DNA from 3 places in the Actinoplanes sp. NPDC051470 genome. Region 2 is predicted to be linked to each of the others. Evidence: riboswitches for the same ligand, from Rfam matches in the RefSeq annotation. Region 2 holds a riboswitch; each other region holds the start of a gene.

Region 1 (6,520 bases), on a different contig from region 2:
ACGGGCCGACCTGTTCACCGGCCTGTTCGCCGAATTCAACAATTCAGCCGAGGCGCTCCTGCGCAGTGACTCGGCCGCGACATCACGGGAGATCGCGTGAGCAACATCAGCACCGCGCCGGCGGGCGGCCCCGCCGCCCGGTCGGCCGACTTCACCCACCGCCAGATCCTCACGGTCCTGGGCGGCCTGATGATGGGCATGTTCCTGGCCGCGCTCGACCAGACGATCATGGCCACCGCCACCCGGACCATCGCCGACGACCTGAACGGCTTCGACCTCCAGGCGTGGGCCACCACGGCATTCCTGATCACGTCCACGATCTCGACACCGCTGTACGGCAAGCTGTCCGACATCTACGGACGGCGGCCGTTCTTCCTCTTCGCCATCGGCATCTTCATCGTCGGCTCGATGCTCTGCGGCCTGTCCGAGAACATGTACCAGCTGGCCGCGTTCCGGGCGATCCAGGGCATCGGCGCCGGCGGCCTGATGTCGCTGGCCCTGGCCATCATCGGCGACATCGTCCCGCCCCGCGAGCGCGCCAAGTACCAGGGCTTCTTCCTCGCCGTGTTCGGCACCGCCAGCGTCATCGGCCCGATCCTGGGCGGCTTCTTCGCCGGCGCCGACAAGCTGCTCTGGATCGACGGCTGGCGCTGGGTGTTCTACCTGAACGTGCCGATCGGCGTCGCCGCGATGATCGTGGTGGCCAGGGTTCTCCACCTGCCGCACACCCGGGTCACCCACCGCATCGACTGGCCGGGCGCCCTCGCCTTGATCATCGGCCTGGTGCCGCTGCTGATCGTCGCCGAGCAGGGCCGCACCTGGGGCTGGGACTCCGGCCGGGCGATCCTCTGCTACGTGATCGGCGCGGTCGGCCTGGTCGCCTTCGTGCTCGCCGAGCGGGCCTACAAGGAGGAGGCGCTGCTGCCGCTGCGGCTGTTCGGCAACCGTACGGTCGGGGTGTCCTCGATCGCCAGCACCATTCTGGGCATGGCGATGTTCGGCGGCCTGATGACCGTCCCGCTGTACCTGCAGATCGTGAAGGGCTCCTCGGCCACCATGGCCGGCCTGCAGATGATCCCGTTCGTGTTCGGCATCATGTCCGGCTCGATCCTGGCCGGTCAGCTCATCTCCCGCACCGGGCGGTACCGGATCTTCCCGATCATCGGCAGCACGCTGATGGTCGCCGCGCTCGGGCTGTTCGCCACCATCGACGCCGACACCCCGCTCTGGCGGACCATGCTGATCATGGTGCTGATGGGCCTCGGCCTGGGCGGCAACATGCAGCCGATGATCACCGCGGTGCAGAACGCGGTGAGCCCCCGCGAGATCGGCGTGGCCACGAGTTCGGTGGCGTTCTTCCGCTCGATGGGCGGCACGCTCGGCACCGCGGTGTTCCTGTCGGTGCTGTTCAACGTGCTGCCCGGCAAGATCAGCACGGCCTTCCAGTCGGCTCAGGCCACGCCGGAGTTCCAGGGGGCCCTGGCCGCCGACCCGAGCGCGGCCCAGACCCTGCAGAAGGCGACCGCCGGCGGTGGCGACCTCGGTGACACGTCGTTCCTCAAGACGCTGCCCGACGTGATCGCCCACCCGTTCAAGGTCGGCTTCTCGGACAGCATCCAGATCGTGTTCCTGCTGGCCTTCTCGGTCATGATCATCGGCCTGATCGTGGTGCTCTTCCTGCCGGAGATCCCGCTCGCCCAGCGCTCGGCCCAGCAGCAGCGGGCCGACGCCGACGCGGCCGAGGCAGCCGCGGCGACCGGCGCCGACCCGGGCACGCCGGAGTCGGGCGGCGGCTCGCACGAGTCGGGCGAACGCGCGCCGGACACACAGCACGAACCCACGCACAGCGCCAAACGCTGACAGCGGGAACGAGTGATCGAGGGGCGCGGAGCGATCCGCGCCCCTTCTGCTTACGAGCGGTCGCGCGCGGCCGCGGCGATCAGGCGCTCGGCCACCGACTGACGGTCCATGCCGAGGCGCTGCGCGGTCTCCTGCAACACGTCGTAGGCCTCGCGTACGCCACACCCGCGCTGCGCGATGATCACGCCGATGGCGCGGTCGACCGTGGCGCCCTGGCTCAGCGCCGCGCGGCGGGACAGCTCACTGAGCAGGATCTCGGCCTGGTTGACGATGGCCATCGCGGTGAGCAGCAGCTCGGGGCGGATGCTCTGCGCCTGCCGGACGTAGATGCTGAGCGCGCCGACCGACGTCCGCCGCACGTCCAGCGGGATGGCCGCCACGGCGTGCACGTCCTCGTCGCGGGCGGAGTCGCCCAGCGCCGGCCAGCGCGGGTCGTTCGGCAGGTCCTGGGTGAGCACCAGGGTGCGGGTGCGGGCCGCCTCGAGGACGGGTCCTTCGCCGGTCTCGAACTGGCAGTCGTCGACCCCGCGGCCGTCGCTGCCCGACGCGGTCAGGCTCGGCCCCTCCCCCTCGGTGATCAGCGCGACCGAGCAGCGGACCGCGCCGGGGATCGTCCCGGCGGTGAAGACGGCGAGCCGCTCCAAGGCCCCGGCCACGTCGTCCGCGGAGAGCAGCCGCTCGGACAGCTCGTGCAGGAGCCCGGCCACCTCGACCGTGCTCGTCTGCGGCAGCGCCAGGCCCCCGGCGCCCGGCCGGACGACCTCGGAGGGGATGACGACGGCCGATCCGGGCCGGGCCACCTCGGCGGGGGCGGGATCGGCGGCGTCCCGCGGAGCGGGCAGGGACGGGCCGATGGCTGGGGCGTTGGGGTGGGCGGCGATGACGGGTTCCGTCTCGGTGTGGTGGACCGGGCCCGCGTTCGGGGCGCCGGCGCCCTGTCCCGGGTGGCGGGGACGGGCTGTGCGTCGGGTCTGATTGGGGGCGGAGGAAGCGGCCGCCGGCGGCGTGGACCGCTGACCGGCGCGCTCAGCGCTCCGTCGGGGTGCGGGCACGCGTCGGATCCTCCCACGTCCTGAGGTGGACACGAAAGTTTTGTGCCTCTACCGGGTGCCTTCAGCCCTTTCGGCTGGTGCGACCGTCTCTGCCGAGGTGCGGTTTTCCCGCGAAAGGTCCGAATTGTGCTCCCGATCGTCCGAATCCGCGAGAATGGCCGCGGCCTGGGCCTCCGGGTCGGCGCTGCCGGCGGCGCGCTCCTCGGGAAGCAGGTCGGCGGCGCGCTCTTCGGTACGAGGATCGTTCATGAAGATCGGGTACCCACAACCGGCCCAACATAATGCGCCGCCCCCGAGAACCTCGGAGGCGGCGCATAGGTGTCGGTGTGCATGTCGCCTCTCGGCGAGTGGCTCAACACGGCTCCAGCCGAACGGTATTCCGTGAAGGCAATGGGTGAGGCCCGGGGACACTGGACACACCGACATCTGTTCTCAACTGTCGGTCGCCCGCCCTGATTCCAGCAGGCATTGTGACCCAGGACACACGTCAGAAGTCCTGCGTGAGGCGATGCGGATCCACCTCACGGCCCGGGTGCCGGGCCAGGTACTCGGTCTCCAGTTCCGCCGTCCGCCGCAGGTGGTTGTCCAGGGCGGCGTCCGGCCCGTACCGCAGGGTGTCCAGCCGGGTCCGGTGCAGGCTGGCCAGTTCACGGATCAGGTCGTCGTCACCCAGTCCCGCCGGGTCGATGCCGATCTCGGAGATCTCCACAGGCTGGTCGCTCATACCGTTCAGCCTTGCCCGCGCGGGTCGCCCTGAAACCCGCGCGACTACCCTGACAGTCATGAAAGGGCTGCTGACCCCGGCGTGGATCCTCCGCCATGTGGTCGCGCTCGTTCTGATCGTGGCCTTCCTCCTGCTGGGCTGGTGGCAATACACCCGCGCCACCGGCGGAAACGCACTGAGCTGGGGGTACGCGTTCCAGTGGCCGGTCTTCGCCGGCTTCGTCGCGTTCCTGTGGTGGCGCGAGGTTCGGCTGGCCACGAAACCGGCGGCGGAGCCGGCGCCGGAACGGGAAAAGCTCCCAGATTCGGCTGTTACCGTCGGCCGCCCGGTCCGGGTCCCGTCCCGCCCGGCGCCCGACCCCGGCGCCGACGACCCGGAACTGGCGGCCTACAACGACTACCTCGCCTGGCTCAACGCCCATCCCGGCGCCCGCCCCGGCGACTACCCCGGACCCAGGAAGTAAGGAAAGCACCGTGCAGGGAGCTCTCACCCGTTACCGGATCATCGCCTACATCGTCGGCGTGGTCCTGATCGTGCTGGTCCTCGTGGGCATGCCGCTGAAGTACCTGGCCGACAACGACACGGTGGTCGCGGGCGTCGGCCCGGCGCACGGCTTCCTCTTCATCCTGTACGTGCTGGCCACCTTCGACCTCGGCCGCCGCGCCCAGTGGCCGCTCAGCCGCATGCTGCTGGTGATGCTGGCCGGCACCATCCCGTTCCTGTCCTTCTGGGCCGAGCGGAAAGTGACGCGCAATTGGATCAGCGTCAATCCCGAAAAGTCCGATTCCGCGTCCGGGGATCACGCGCTGAATTCCTAGAATTACGCCGCGCATTCATTGGCTTAAGGTTTTCTTGCCGAGCTTGCTTTTCGGAGATCCATCGATAAGTTAATGCGGTTGGTTCGGTCCGCAGCCACACCCTCCGGTGGCGCCGAGCCGGCGCTGCCGAGTCTGCACGGCGGCCTCGACGCGGTCACCCCCATCCGGCCGCGCCCGGGCCCATCGTGACGAACCGGGGAACCGAGTTCTCGGGGTGAATCCGCGCACCACCGCGGTAGGGCCTTCTTCCCGCCCGAACCCGTCAGCTAACCCGGTAGGCGGCACAGGCGGAAGAAAGGCCTCTCAGCGTTGTCACACGCCCGCACGAGGTTCCGGATCGCGGCCGTCGCCCTCATGGCGCTGGCGCTGACCGGGCCGGCCGTGACGGCCGCTCACGCGGAACCGTCCAAGACCGAGATCACCAAGAAGATCGCCAAGGCATCGGACGATCTCGAGGATGTCGTCGAGTCGTACAACGGCATGAAGATCGATCTCAACAAGACCAAGGCCGATCAGGTCGCGCTGACGAAGTCGCTGGGCCCGGCCAAGGAGGCCCTCAAGGTCGCCCAGGCCGAGATGGGCCAGATCGCCAACAAGGCTTACCAGCAGGGTGACATCGGCGCCATGAACGTGATGCTCGAGGGATCGGGCACCCTGATGGACCGGATCGGCATGCTCGACCAGCTGACCCGCGATCGCCAGCGCAAGATCGACAACTACACGGCGACCACGCAGAACTACGACACGCGTCAGGCCGCCCTGAAGACCGCGCAGAACAAGCAGAACGCGCAGCTGAACGAGTTGGCCAAGCGCAAGAAGAAGATCGAGAACGACATCAAGAAGCTGTACGCGATGCGGACGGCGGCGTACGGCACGCCGACCAAGTCGGGCAGCAAGTACAGCGGCCCGATCCCGCAGATCGCCGGCTCCGCGGGCAAGGCGGTGTCCTTCGCGTACAACGCCATCGGCGTGATGTACAAGTTCGGCGCCGACGGCCCGAACGGCTACGACTGCTCGGGGCTGACCTCGGCGGCCTGGCGTGCGGCGGGCAAGAGCCTGCCCCACAAGGCCTCCGCCCAGATCAGCGCCACCACCCCGATCAGCAAGGGTGACCTGAAGGCGGGCGACCTCATCTTCTTCCGCAACGGTGGCCATGTCGGCCTCTACGTCGGCGGCGGAATGATGATCGACGCTTACCGTACCGGCGAGCCGGTGACGAAGCGCTCGATGAACTCGATGACTCCGACCGGGTACGGCCGGGTCAAGTAACTCAGCACAGTGAAAGGGCCGGTTCCCCTCGCGGGGAACCGGCCCTCTTGTATGACCTGATCGGTCAGGCGGCCTGCAGGCCCTCGGCCCGGGCCAGCTCACGCAGCCGGCCGAGCGCCTGGATCTCGAGCTGACGGATCCGCTCGCGGGAGAGCGAGAACCGGGAGGCGACCTCGGTGAGCGAGTGCTCCCGGCCGTCCTCCAGGCCGTAGCGGGCCCGCATGATGCCGGCCGACCGGTCGTCGAGGTGGTTGAGCAGACCCTCGATGCGCGACCGCTCCAGGGCGGTCAGCACGATCTCTTCCGGCGACGGGGCGTCGCTGTCGGCCACCAGGTCGCCGAGGTTGGTGTCACCGTCGTCGCCGACCGGGGTGTCCAGGGACACCGTGTCCTGCGCCCAGCGGGTGAGCTCACCGACCCGCTCGACGGTCACGCCGAGCGCCTTGGCGATCTGGTCGGGCTCGGGGTCGGCGCCGAGCTCGCGGACGAGCTGGCGGGTGACGTTCCGCATCCGGTTGACGTCTTCGACCAGGTGCACGGGCAGGCGCACGGTGCGCTCCTGCTGAGCGATGGCCCGGCTGATGGCCTGACGGATCCACCACGTCGCGTACGTCGAGAACTTGTAGCCGCGCTCGTAGTCGAACTTCTCGACCGCGCGGACCAGGCCGGTGTTGCCCTCCTGGATCAGGTCGAGCATCGGCATGCCCGAGCGGACGTACCGCCGGGCGATCGACACGACCAGCCGCAGGTTGGCGCGGATGAACAGATCCTTGGCCCGCTGTCCCTCGGTGACCACG
Region 2 (6,520 bases):
AGATCCGGGAGGGCAAGGTGCAGGTCTACCCCGGATCGGTGGACTACCTGCGCGCCGCCCAGGAGGCCGGCCTGCGCCGTGCCGTCGTGTCGGCCAGCGCCAACTGCAAGGACGTCCTCGCGGCGGCCGGCATCACCGACTTCCTCGAGGTCCGGGTGGACGGCGTGGTGGCCCGCGAGCGCGGCCTGCCGGGCAAGCCGAAGCCGGACACGTTCCTCTACGCCGCCGAGCTGCTCGGCGTGCCCAAGGAGAACTGTGCCGTCTTCGAGGACGCGCTGGCCGGCGTCGAGGCGGGACGAGCCGGCGGTTTCGGGATCACCATCGGCGTCGATCGGGTGAACCAGGCCGAGGCGCTCAAGGCACACGGCGCCGACATCGTGGTTCAGGATCTGTCCGAACTCCTGACGCGCTAGGCGCGTACTTTCGCTCAGACTTTTGTCCTTCCTCAGTTCATCGAGAGGCACCACCGTGATCCGTGAACGGGCGTACCCCGTCGACCCTTGGCATATCCGGGAGACCCGGCTCGACCTGAATCTCCTGGCCCAGTCCGAATCGGTATTCGCGCTGGCCAACGGGCACATCGGGGTACGCGGCAACCTGGACGAGGGCGAGCCGCACGGCCTGCCCGGCACGTACCTGAACTCGTTCTACGAGCTGCGCCCGCTGCCGTACGCCGAGGCCGGCTACGGCTTCCCGGAGTCCGGCCAGACGATGGTCAACGTGACCAACGCCAAGCTCATGCGGCTGCTGGTCGACGACGAGCCGTTCGACGTCAGGTACGGCGACCTGCGCTCGCACGAACGTGTTCTGGATCTGCGGGCCGGCACCCTGGAGCGGACGGCCGAGTGGGTCTCGCCCTCCGGCCAGGCGATCCGCATCCGCACCGTCCGCCTGGTGTCGTTCACCCAGCGTGCCGTCGTGGCCATCCTGTACGAGGTGGAGCCGCTCGACCAGAGCGCGCGGCTGATCCTGCAGTCCGAGCTGGTGGCCAACGAGCAGCTGCCGCCGACCAGCAAGGACCCGCGGGTGGCGGCCGTGCTCGACCACCCGCTGCAGGCCGAGGAGATGCTCGAGCAGAAGACCGGCGGCCTGCTGGTGCACCGCACCAAGGCCAGCGACCTGCGGATGGCCGCGGCGATGGAGCACCTGGTCGAGACGCCGGGCAAGCACGCCATCACCACCGAGGGCCACCCGGACTGGCTGCGGACCACGGTCGCCTGCAAGCTCGAGCCGGGTCAGAAGCTGCGGGTGGTCAAGCTGGCCGCCTACGGCTGGTCCAGCCACCGCTCGCTGCCCGCCGTCCGCGACCAGGTCGGCGGCGCGCTGGCCAGTGCCCGGCTGGACGGCTGGGAGGGGCTGGTCGACGCACAGCGGGAATACCTGGACGCGTTCTGGGACCACTCCGACGTGCAGGTCGAGGGCGACCCCGAGGTGCAGCAGGCGGTCCGCTTCGGGCTGTTCCACACGCTCCAGGCGGGCGCCCGGGCCGAGCAGCGGCCGATCGGCTCCAAGGGGCTCACCGGACCGGGCTACGACGGCCACACGTTCTGGGACGCCGAGACCTTCGTGCTCCCGGCGCTGACCTACACCCAGCCGTCCGCCGCGGCCGACGTGCTGCGCTGGCGACACTCCACGCTGGACCTGGCCCGGGAGCGGGCACAGACGCTGGGCCTGCAGGGCGCGGCGTTCCCGTGGCGGACGATCCGCGGTCAGGAGTGCTCGGCGTACTGGCCGGCCGGCACCGCGGGCTTCCACATCGGGGCCGACATCGCCGACGCGGTGCGCCGCTACGTGCAGGCCACCGGCGACGACGACTTCGAGCGCGAGGTCGGCCTGGAGCTGCTGGTCGAGACCGCTCGGCTGTGGCGCTCGCTGGGCCACCACGACCGGCACGGCCGCTTCCACATCGACGGCGTGACCGGCCCGGACGAGTACACCGCCGTGGTGGACGACAACATCTACACCAACCTGATGGCGCAGCAGAACATGTTCTCGGCCGCCGAGGTGGCCAAGCGCCATCCCGAGGTGGCCCGCCGGCTCGGGGTCGACGACGAGGAGACGGCGTCCTGGCGGGACGCGGCGGCCGCCGTGCACATCCCGTACGACCGTGAGCTGGGCGTGCATCAGCAGTCGCAGGGCTTCACCCGGCTCCAGGAGTGGGACTTCGAGAACACCGCGCCCGAGGCGTACCCGCTGCTGCTGAACTACCCGTACTTCGACCTGTACCGCAAGCAGGTGGTCAAGCAGGCCGACCTGGTGATGGCGATGTACGTGCGCGGCGACGCGTTCACGCCGGAGGAGAAGGCGCGCAACTTCGCCTACTACGACGCGCGTACGGTCCGGGACTCGTCGCTGTCCGCCTGCATCCAGGCGGTGATGGCGGCCGAGGTGGGCTTCCTCGAGCTGGCCCACGACTATCTGGGCGAGGCCGCCCTGATGGACCTGCACGACCTGCACCAGAACGCGCGGGACGGCGTGCACGTGGCGTCGCTGGCCGGGTCCTGGATCGCGCTCGTGGCCGGCCTGGGCGGCATGCGTGACTTCAACGGTCAGCTGTCCTTCGCGCCGCGGCTGCCCAGCCGGATCACCAAGCTGGAGTTCTCGCTGCTCTGGCGGGGGCTGCGGCTGCGGGTCAACGTGACCGCCGACGAGGTGACCTACTCGCTGCGCAACGGGCAGGGCTCGTCCCGCCTCCAGCTCGTGCACCACGGCAAGGAGATCGAGGTGGTGCAGGGCAAGTCGATGACCGTGCCGATCCCGCCCGGGACACCGACCGGCCCGCCGCCGCAGCAGCCCGCCGGCCGTGCCCCGGTCCGGCGCGCGACCAGCGGCCACTGACGAAAAACCCCTGCTCTCCGGTTTCGGAGGGCAGGGGTTTTTTCTTCGTCACACCTAGAGCATCGACACGTGCACGTGGTCCTCGTGCGTGCTGACGCCGTGGTAGTTGCCCCAGCCGCGGGTCGGGAACCAGATCTGTTTGTTCCAGATCACATAGAGGATGCCGAGCCGGTCGGCGTTACGGACCAGGAACGCCATCAGGTCGTTGCCGTACTTCTTGGTGTCGGCGTTGTGGTATTTCGCGAAGCCCGACTTCTGCAGCGACCAGTCGCAGGCCCGGCCCTTGGGGTGTTCGAACGGGCCGCCGTTGCGGTGGCAGCCGACGAACCGGTCGAACCCGGCCTTCTTGACCTGCTGGTACATGTGCAGGGTGCGGGCGGTGATGCAGCCGCTGGTGGTCGGGTCCTTGACGTTGCAGCTCTGCGGGCCGAAGTCGCCGTTCTTGTCTCGCGGCGCAGGCTCGGCGACCTTGGACGTCGCGTCGACGAAGCCGTCGGTCAGCGAGCCGCCGACCAGGGCCAGCGCCTTGTCCGCCGCGTCCTTCTGCTTCTGCATCAGCACCATGTTGGCCTTCTGCTCCTTGACCTCCTGGTCGAGGCGGGCCTTGTTGCGGGCGACCTCGTCGATCGCCTCGTTCAGCTCGTGCAGCTTGTTGTCGTTCAGCGCGCTGAGCTCCTCGAGCGAGATCGCCCGGTCGAGGAAGCCGCCGGCGCCGGGGCTGTCGAGCAGGAAGCTGGCCGTGGACAGGCCGCCGTTGCGGTACTGCTGCCCGGCGATCCGGCCGACCTGGGGTAGCAGGAGATCGCGCTTGGCCTCCGCCTGCTTCACCTGCACCGAGAGGTTGAGCTGGGTCTTCGTCGACTTCTGCACCGCGGTCTTGGCGGCCAGGTAACGACGACCGGTGGAGTCGAGCACATCCTCCAGGAGCGCGTCCTGCTTGCCCTCCTCGGGCGCCTCGGCGGAACCGCTCTTCGTGGAGTTCTTGCCGTCACCCGGCTCGGCGCTCGCCGGTGACGCGGGTGCGAACACCGAAACGGTTACAGCGACGAGCGGTGCCAGGGCGAGGACCAGCCACCGGCGTGGGCTTGCCGTCATGCACAATCCTTCCGTGTAACCACCGGCCGAGTTAGCTGACGGGTTCGGGAGGGAAGCGCTCCCTACCGCGAGGTTCCGCGGATTCACCCCGGAGGAACATGGTTCCCCGGCTCGCCTTTCGGGCGATTAGGTGGTGGCCTGCCGGCACTTTGGGGGTAGTGCCTCCTGGCAGTGACCGGCGGCCAGCTTACCTGACGAAACGCCCGTCTTCAGCCCGCTGAACCGGTCAAAAGGCGTTATTGAGCAACGACTTTAGGTGACATTACCTGGTGACCTCACATCAATGTGAGTCGTCGCATTCTCACCGTAGTCGAAATAACTGATAGCACATGCCTAGTGGCTCTCAGTGCGAAGGTGGCGAATATCGGATTCGTAGGTATCGTTCCTGTCGGTCAGCGTTATCAAACGGTGATCGCCGCTCAATCGCCACACGGCGAGCCGGGGACCCAAATCCCAGGTAGTGGGGTGTATCCGCACTCGTTGCGGTAGGGAGCGCTTCCCTCCCGAACCCGTCAGCTAACCCGGTCGGCGGCCGACGGAAGGAACGGCATGAGGCAGAACTCTGTCCGGAAGCGACTGGCGTGCGCCCTCGCCATCGCAGTCGCGTTCGGCGGGCTCGCGGCCACCACCGTGGCGGGCCCGGCCCTGGCCGCGCCCCGGCCCCTGGCCGCACCGGGCGACAACGGCGACGACGGCGAAGGCGGCTCCAAGTCGCTGATCCAGCAGGTCGAGGCCGCGTCCAAGGGCTACGTGGACGCCAAGGAGGCGCTGGACACCTCCAAGGTCCGGCAGGCCAAGCTGGTCACCCGGATCAAGGAACTGGACAAAGAACTCGGTCCGCGGCAGGCCGAGCTCGACGAGATCGCCCGGCAGAGCTACCGCACCGGGCGGCTCGGGACGATGGGCGCGCTGATCAACGCGTCGGCCGGCGACTCGACCGGGATGCTCGACCGCGTGCAGATCCTGGAGACCGTCGCGGTCAAGCAGGACGCCGCGCTGCGGAACCTCAAGGACGCCCGGGACGAGCAGCTCCGGGCCAAGGCCGCGGTCGACGCCGAGATTGCCGACCAGCAGAAGCAGCTCACCGTGATGGCCAAGCGCAAGGCGCAGGCCGAGGGCGTGCTGAAGGCGGCCGGTCAGGGTCAGGACGCCGGGTCACCGGGTGGCGGCGGCAGCAGCGCCAAGGCCAGCCCGGGCGGCAACCTGAACGGCGGCTGCACGGTCAACGACCCGACCAGTGGCGGCTGCATCACGCCGCGCCTGCTGCACGCCATGAAGGAGGCGCAGGCTGACGGGTTCAACCACTACGTGCACTGCTTCCGCGAGCAGAACAGCGGCGAGCATCCGCTGGGCCGCGCCTGCGACTTCGCCGCCGACAAGGGTGGCTTCGGCGGCGACGCCACCGGCAGTAGCAAGACGTACGGCAACAACCTGGCGAACTACTTCATCAGCAACGCGAAGACGCTGGGTGTGCTCTACGTCATCTGGTTCCGGCGGATCTGGCTGCCCAGCAGCGGGTGGAAGTCGTACTCCGGTGCGGGCGGCGACCCGTCCACCGACCACACCAACCACGTGCATCTGTCGGTGAAGTAAGCCGGACGGGACACCAGGGGAGTACGCGACCTACTTGCTCATGAAGGTCGCGTACTCCTTCAGCACGTCCTCGGTCGGGCCGTCGGCCCGGATCACACCCGACTCCAGCCAGATGCTCCGCTCACAGGTGTCGCGGATGGTCGAGTCGCTGTGCGAGACCAGGAACACCGTGCCGGCGTCCGCGCGCAGGTCGCGGATGCGCTGCTCACTGCGCCGGCGGAACCGCGCGTCACCGGTGGCCAGCGCCTCGTCGATCAGCAGCACGTCGTGCTTCTTGGCCGCCGAGATCGAGAACCGCAGCCGGGCCGCCATGCCGGAGGAGTAGGTCCGCATCGGCATGGTGCTGAACTCGCCGCGCTCGTTGATGCCGGAGAAGTCGACGATCTCCTTCACCTTGGCCTTCGCGTCGGCCGGGGACATGCCCATGGCCAGGCAGCCGAGCATCACGTTGCGCTCGCCGGACAGGTCGTTCATCAGCACGGCGTTCACGCCCAGCAGCGAGGGCTGCCCGGCGGCGTAGACCGCGCCGCGCTCGGCCGGCATCAGCCCGGCGATCGCCCGCAGCAGCGTCGACTTGCCGGAGCCGTTGCTGCCGACCAGCCCGATCGCCTCGCCCTTGTAGGCCACGAAGCTGATGCCCTTGATCGCGTGCACCTCGCGGATGTTCGCCATCTTGGTCCGCGTCACCAGCCGCTTGAGGCTGGCGATCGGCGAGCCGGTGCCGGAGGCCGGCGAACCGTGCACCTTGTAGACCACGTGCGCGTCGTCGACGACGACGGTCGGTACGCGTTCCTCGGTCGGGTCAGCCACGCCCGTAGCCCTTCTCTCCGCGCCAGAAGTAGACGATGCCGACACTGAACATGAGCGCCGCCCAGACCCCGGCCTCGATCCAGAGCTGGGACACCGGGCTGGCGAGCTTCACGTTCTCCATCAGCGAGTGCCGCATCAGCTCGATGTAGACCAGCATCGGGTTGGCCTCGATCAGCCAGAGCTT
Region 3 (6,520 bases), on a different contig from region 2:
CGTCGGCGATCAGCCGCTGGGCCGCCAGCGCCTGCGGGCCGTCTTCCCCGCCGCCGATCAGGTAGATGTCGGCGGTGGAGGGCATCGGCTGGTCGGAGCGGACCTCGTGGGTCTCGGCCGGGATGCCGCGCAGGGCCGCCCGGTGGGCCAGGATCAGCATGTTCCCGCGGTCGCCGTAGGTGGACAGCAGGTCGGGATAGATCCAGACGATCCGCAGAACACTTTCAGTTGACACGGTCCAGCTCCGCTCGGATGTCCTGGAAGGCGGTGTAGTTCGCGATCACTTCGAGCCGTCCGGGCGGAGATGCCTGGATCGCCTCGTCGAAGGTCTTTACGTGGCGGAAGGGCACACCGTTCACCGTGAGGCGGACCGCGAGGTCGTAGGCCCGGTCGCCGGTGATCAGCACGGGCCGGCCGTCACGGAGCGGTGCGAAGTCGACGTCGTAGAGCCAGGAGGTGTCCAGGCCGTCGGGGTCGCGGGCGTTGATGGAGAGCAGGGTCGGCGCCACATCGGCCATGTCGAAGGCCTCGAGCCAGCTCGCCGGGTTCTTGGCCAGCAGCAGCCGGATGTTGCGGCCGTCGCGGTCGACCTGGGCGTACCGGCCGGCCACCGAGGTGACCGAGGACAGCCGGGGCACGCCCTCGATCGCGCGGACGCCGAACTCGGCCGCGGTGGCCAGGGCGGCGGCGGCGTTGCCGAGGTTGACCCGGCCCGGCAGCTGGAGCTTGACCAGGTGCCAGTCGCCGTTCGGGTCGGTGACGCCCTCGTCCTCGACCACCCACTGGGCCCGCGGCCGGCGCAGCGGGCAGCCGACGCACCACCACTCGCCCTCGCGGCGCTCGATCGACGAGCCGCACTCGGGGCAGACCCAGGAGTCGTCGTGCCACCGCTGGCCGGCGCTGAACCACGTGACGTTGGGGCTGCCGACGGCCGACCAGACCACCATCGGGTCGTCGGCGTTGGCGATCACCCGGATGTCGGGGTGGTCGGCCAGCGCGGTCCGCCACAGCTGCGCCATCATCGCCACCTCCTTCGCCCGGTCGAGCTGGTCGCGGCTGAGGTTGAGCAGCGCGACCGCGCGCGGGGTGGTCTCGTCGATCACCCGGGCCAGGTAGTGCTCGTCGACCTCGAGCACCGCGAACGGCGTGGCACCGGCCTTGGCCAGGGCCGAGGTGTGCCCGCTGGGCATGTTGGCGCCGAACGAGTTGGTCGCCACCGGGCCGAGCACGCCCAGCGCGGCGGCGGTGAGCCGGGTGGTGGTGGTCTTGCCGTTGGTGCCGGAGACAAGCGCGATCGCCCGGCCGGTGGCCAGGTTCTTCAGCAGGTCAGGGTCGATCTTGAGACCGATCCAGCCGCCGATGACCGAGCCGTCGCCGCGTCCCGCGGCCCTGGAGATCGCAGCGGCGGTGCGCGAGACGGAGCTCGCCACCTTCGCGCGCATGGGCATCTTCCCGTCCGTCACGGTGGCGACAGTACCCGAACCGGACAGAGCGTCGATCCGGCCGCCCGGTGGCTGCCGGCGGGACGGTCATACCGGAAATCGCGGTCCTCAAGATCATTCGAAAGTTTGTTAATTGTGTGGCGAGACTCACCCGTTACCTTCGACGTTCGGTGATCACCGCACTGCGTACCGCAGTGGCATTTGTCTTGAGCGATGTCCAAACCGGACATCGGCGCACATGCCAATTACTCTCCGTGGCCAGTCACGATCTGCAACCGTACGGAAATTCGGTTATCAAGGTCTGGCTGCCGGCGACCGCCCGCAGTTCGTGGACACGCGGGTCAACGCCGAGCTCTGCCCCGGCCCGATTCCACGACCCGAGTTCGAGAACATCCACACAAGGCGACGAGGGGCAGAGACGGGGGACCCAATCGGGTCCTCGCGAAGGCACCGTCACTACCGGCGGTGACCTGAGGGCTCAGGCCGTACGACACGGTCTTGGGGTGAAGCCGCCACGGCGGCCGGGCACACCTTCCCGCCCGAACCCGACAGCTAACCTCGCAGGCGTGCCGGAGGGATCTCTCTACCGTGCAACAAAGCACCTCGAGCCGGCGCCGCACCCTCGGCACCGGCAGCATCGCCCTGTCCCTGGGTATCTGCCTCGGCGCCGGCCAGATCGTGGCCACGCAGCCGGCGGTCGCGGCCACCCCGGTCGTCACCGCCGCCGCGATGCGGCCGCTGGCCAAGGTCACCCAGAAGGCCAGCGCGAAATCGGTGAAGTACGGCGCCTCGATCCGGATCACGACGTTCGTGGCCAACCCGAGCACCGGCAAGAAGGTCACGAGCGGCATGGTGCGCCTGCAGGCGCTCCGCAGCGGCAAGTGGCAGACGTGGCAGACCCGGACCATCCTGAAGTCGGGCGCCTACACCTTCTCGTTCAAGCCCCTGGTCTCCGGCACCTACCGCACCGTCTTCCTCGGCGGCGGCGGAGTGCGCGCGGCGGTCAGCCGGAACAACTCGTCGGTGTCGGTGACGAACAAGGGCGCCATGGTCCTGGCGGAGGCCGCGAGGCACAAGGGAGCGCTGTACAAGTACGGCGCGGCGGGTCCCAAGCGCTTCGACTGCTCCGGCTTCACGCTGTACGTCTACAAGAAGACCACCGGTCGCAAGCTGCCCCACAAGGCCAACTCGCAGCAGAAGTACGGCAGGTCGGTCAGCAAGGGCAGCCGGCAGCCCGGCGATCTGATCATCTTCCGCTCCGGCTCCTACGGCTACCACGCCGCGGTGTACGCGGGCGCCAACAAGATCTGGGACTCGCCGCACTCCGGCGCCCGGGTCTCGAAGCGCAAGATGATCAGCGGCAACTACGTGGTCCGCCGCCTGGTCTGAGTTCAGGACCGCAGTAAGTAAGGCGTAACCACTTTCGCACCGGCGGGGTGCGACCCGGGGTTCCTGGGTCGCACCCCGCCGGCGTCTGTGCTTGCTCCACCACCCTCCCCGCATCTCCTCCACTCCGCTCCACATCCACGCCCGGCGCCGCTGATACCGCGGATCCGGGCAGTTTTTCGTGCCCACCTGGGCGGCATGTCGGAAAGCGGACGCCATGATCAGGCCTTCGCCCTCCACTGGCACTCCACCGCGTCTACCTGCGCTTTCGTCTGCGAATCCGGTTCATGGACGGCACGATTCCGGTTGCGGGTGGAGGGAAGTGGAGTAGAGTGGAGCGCAGTGGCAGGGGGGACCTGCCGGCCCGATTCGACACGGCGGACCGCGAACCGCCGGCAGGGCGTAGGGGGGTTGGCCGATGTTTCTCGGCACGCATACCCCACGCCTGGACGAGAAGGGCCGGTTGATCCTTCCGGCGAAGTTCCGGGACGAGCTGGCGGGAGGTGTCGTGATCACCAAGGGGCAGGAGCGTTGCCTGTACGTGTTCCCGATGCCGGAGTTCCAGCGCATCGCGGGGCAGCTGCGCGAGCAGCCGGTCACCCACAAGGCCGCCCGGGCCTACAGCCGGGTGTTCTTCGCCAGCGCACATGACGAGGTCCCCGACAAGCAGGGCCGGGTCACCATCCCGGCACACCTGCGGGAGTACGCGGGCCTCGACCGTGAGCTGGTCGTGATCGGGGCGAGCACGCGGGTGGAGATCTGGGACAAGCAGTCCTGGGAGGACTACCTCTCGTCGAGCGAGGACGACTTCGCCGACATCGAGGAGGGGGTGCTGCCCGGCGGACTGTGACGGCGTGACACGGACGAGATGGACAAGACGTCGCTGCCGCCCGTACTGCGAGATCTCCAGCCGCTTGAGTTCCTGGCGCCTCTTCCCCGGCGCCAGGCGCGACGCCCGCCGGCAGCGGGCACGAGCGGATGGGGATCTGGCGGTACGGATTCGACGTCCGGTCGGACCGGGTGACGCACGAAGCCTGGCGACTGGGGGTCGACGTGGGGGAGCAACGTGGCACGCATGTGCCGGTGCTGCTCGAGCGCTGTCTCGAGCTGCTCGCTCCCGCGCTGGGTCTGCCGGACGCCGTGCACGTCGACTTCACTCTGGGTCTCGGCGGTCACGCCGAGGCGGTGCTCGAGCGTTTCCCGGACGTGGTCCTCATCGGGCTCGACCGGGATCCGGAAGCGCTGGCGCACAGCGGGCGACGGCTGGCCCGCTTCGCGGACCGTACGCACCTGGTGCACGCGGTCTACGACGAGTTGCCGTCGGTGCTGGCGGGGCTGGGCCACGAGGCGTTCCACAGTGGCCTGTTCGACCTGGGTGTGTCATCGCTGCAACTGGACGAGCCCGACCGGGGGTTCGCCTACGCGCAGGACGCACCGCTGGACATGCGCATGGACCAGTCGCGGGGGATCACGGCCGAAGAGGTCGTGAACGGCTACCAGCCGGGCGACCTGGTCCGGGTGCTACGGACCTACGGCGAGGAGAAGTTCGCCTCGCGGATCGTCTCGGCGATCGTCAAGGAGCGGGATCAGGGGCGGATCACGTCCACGAGCCGGCTCGCCGACCTGGTCAAAGCGGCCATCCCGGCCGCCGCGCGACGAACGGGTGGAAATCCCGCCAAAAGAACGTTTCAAGCGCTACGTATTGAGGTAAATGGCGAACTCGCCGCGGTCGAGTCCGCGGTGCCATCGGCTTTGGACGCATTGGCGCCGAAAGGGCGCCTTGTGGTGATGAGCTACCAATCGTTGGAAGACCGGATCGTCAAGCGCGCCATCGCCGCGAGGGCGCGCAGCACCGGACCGCTCGACCTGCCGGTCGAGTTGCCCGGAACCGGTCCGACAGTGCGTCTCCTGACGAAGGGGTCGGAGCCGCCGAGCGATGCGGAAGTGGCAGCGAACCCGCGAGCGGCCTCGGTGAGGTTGCGAGCGGTGGAGCGCGTCGAACAGAACCAGGCACCGGGTGCCGGCCGCGAGCGGCCCCGGCTGTCCGCACCACACGGGGGAAGAGGGCGGCGACGCCCGGGGGAACGCACGGAGGGGGAGGGGTCATGAGCGAGCGTACGTACGCGCCGCGGTCGGGGGGCCGGACCGCGGAACAGAACGCAACGACCGGTGCGCGCCGGCATCCGGCCAAGGTGACCCGGACGACTCAGGAAGCCCGCACCGAGGGCACGGCCGCGCTGCGGCTGGACCCGGCGCCGGCCGAGCGGTCGCGCGTCAAGGGCCGGCCGGACAGCCCGGCGCCGCGGCTGCGGGTCGCGCCGCCGGCCGCGATCCGGGCGCCCCGCACGCCGTTCATCGCGCTGGTCATCGTGCTGGTGGTGGCCGGGGTGCTGGGCATCCTGCTGGTCAACACCAAGACGATGGAGAACTCGTTCGAGCTGAGCCGGCTCGAGGACGAGCAGCGCAACCTGGACAAGCGGCAGCAGCAGCTGGAGAACCAGCTCGCCGACTACGAGAGCGCGGGCAACCTGGACGCGGCGGCCAAGCGGGCCGGTCTGGTCAAGGGCGAGCCGGCCTACATCCGGCTGCCGGACGGCCAGATCATCGGGGTGGCCGTGCCGGGCCAGGGCAAGAAGTCGGTGACCGCGCAGGACCAGGCGGACGCCGCGGCCGGCCACGCACCGGCCGGCTCGGCGCCGGTCGACGCGGCGCCGGGCACCGGGCGGTAGCCGCCGTGCCGCCGAAGAAGGACGAGCCACCGCGCCGGGGTCAGCAGCCCCGGCGCGGTGCGTCCCGTGACGTTCCGCCCGGCGACGAGGACGGCCGGCGCGGGTTCGGTGGCATCGGCGAGGCCCGGGCGTACACCCCGCGCGGGCGTACCGTGGCCGAGCGCGACCAGCGCACCCGATCGCCCCGCGCCGGGCGCACCACCGATCCGTTCCGTCCCGCGCTCCAGCTGCTCGAGGGCGGCAAGCCCCGGGACCGCCGGCCCGCGCCCGAGGAGCCCGAGGAGCCCGAGGAGGAGACGCCCGCGAAGGCGGCTCCCCGCAAGCGGACGACGGCGGGCGCCGGGCGTACGCGTACCGAGGCAACCGGTCGTGGCACCCGGGACCGCAAGGTCGCCGTCCCACCCGCACCACGACGGACGGCCGGCGCGCGACCCGCCAAGGCCGCGGCTCCGCCGAACCGCCGGCCACCGCCGCGGCGTCCCGCCCCGGCCGTCCCGTCCGAGCCGCCCAAGCTGGCCAACAGCACCCGCCGGCTGCGGCTGGGCACCGTGCTGGCGCTCGCCCTGTTCGCCACGATCGGCGTGCGGCTGGTCGTGCTCCAGGCGGTGGAGTCGCCGGAGAGCGTGCAGCAACTGCTCAAGCAGCGCCAGGACCGGCTGGCCACGGTGCTGCTCCCGGCGCCGCGCGGTAGCATCCTGGACCGCGACGGCGCCGAGCTCGCGCGCAGCGTCGAGGCCCGCTACATCTACGCCGACCCGGAACTGGTGGAGAACGCGGCGCAGGTCGCGGCCGAGCTGTCCCCGCTGCTCGGCATCGCGCCGTCCAAGCTGGTCGCGCTGATGCGGAAGAAGAAGCAGCCCGGCGGCGGCCCGGTGCGGTTCGTCTACCTGGCCCGCGGCGTCGACCTGCCGGTGGCCGAGAAGATCGCCAAGATGAACCTCAAGGGCATCCGCGAGGACCGCG

What was found. A riboswitch is a leader RNA that binds a small molecule or an ion and turns the genes downstream of it on or off. The one in region 2 is predicted to bind cyclic di-AMP.
Region 1: linked by a shared signal. The riboswitch ahead of AB0M54_RS16510 (NlpC/P60 family protein) and the one ahead of AB0M54_RS11275 (hypothetical protein) in region 2 are both predicted to bind cyclic di-AMP.
Region 3: linked by a shared signal. The riboswitch ahead of AB0M54_RS07910 (NlpC/P60 family protein) and the one ahead of AB0M54_RS11275 (hypothetical protein) in region 2 are both predicted to bind cyclic di-AMP.

What each region holds. Positions count from the first base shown of each region.
Region 1 is NZ_JBFBAA010000008.1:90,064-96,583, forward strand. It holds gene AB0M54_RS16475 (MarR family transcriptional regulator) at 1-100, shown strand, start outside; gene AB0M54_RS16480 (MDR family MFS transporter) at 97-1,860, shown strand; gene AB0M54_RS16485 (ANTAR domain-containing protein) at 1,911-2,912, opposite strand; gene AB0M54_RS16490 (hypothetical protein) at 2,961-3,161, opposite strand; gene AB0M54_RS16495 (DUF6158 family protein) at 3,400-3,636, opposite strand; gene AB0M54_RS16500 (hypothetical protein) at 3,695-4,099, shown strand; gene AB0M54_RS16505 (DUF3817 domain-containing protein) at 4,110-4,454, shown strand; cyclic di-AMP (ydaO/yuaA leader) riboswitch at 4,622-4,750, shown strand; gene AB0M54_RS16510 (NlpC/P60 family protein) at 4,809-5,723, shown strand; gene AB0M54_RS16515 (sigma-70 family RNA polymerase sigma factor) at 5,788-6,520, opposite strand, start outside.
Region 2 is NZ_JBFBAA010000005.1:36,967-43,486, reverse strand. It holds gene AB0M54_RS11285 (beta-phosphoglucomutase family hydrolase) at 1-413, shown strand, start outside; gene AB0M54_RS11280 (glycoside hydrolase family 65 protein) at 469-2,838, shown strand; gene AB0M54_RS11275 (hypothetical protein) at 2,893-3,933, opposite strand; cyclic di-AMP (ydaO/yuaA leader) riboswitch at 3,937-4,076, opposite strand; cyclic di-AMP (ydaO/yuaA leader) riboswitch at 4,340-4,480, shown strand; gene AB0M54_RS11270 (hypothetical protein) at 4,483-5,526, shown strand; gene AB0M54_RS11265 (ABC transporter ATP-binding protein) at 5,557-6,336, opposite strand; gene AB0M54_RS11260 (ABC transporter permease) at 6,329-6,520, opposite strand, start outside.
Region 3 is NZ_JBFBAA010000003.1:165,645-172,164, reverse strand. It holds gene AB0M54_RS07920 (glutamine amidotransferase) at 1-235, opposite strand, end outside; gene AB0M54_RS07915 (MurT ligase domain-containing protein) at 225-1,448, opposite strand; cyclic di-AMP (ydaO/yuaA leader) riboswitch at 1,823-2,024, shown strand; gene AB0M54_RS07910 (NlpC/P60 family protein) at 2,031-2,831, shown strand; gene mraZ (division/cell wall cluster transcriptional repressor MraZ) at 3,247-3,678, shown strand; gene rsmH (16S rRNA (cytosine(1402)-N(4))-methyltransferase RsmH) at 3,870-4,937, shown strand; gene AB0M54_RS07895 (hypothetical protein) at 4,934-5,557, shown strand; gene AB0M54_RS07890 (penicillin-binding protein 2) at 5,563-6,520, shown strand, end outside.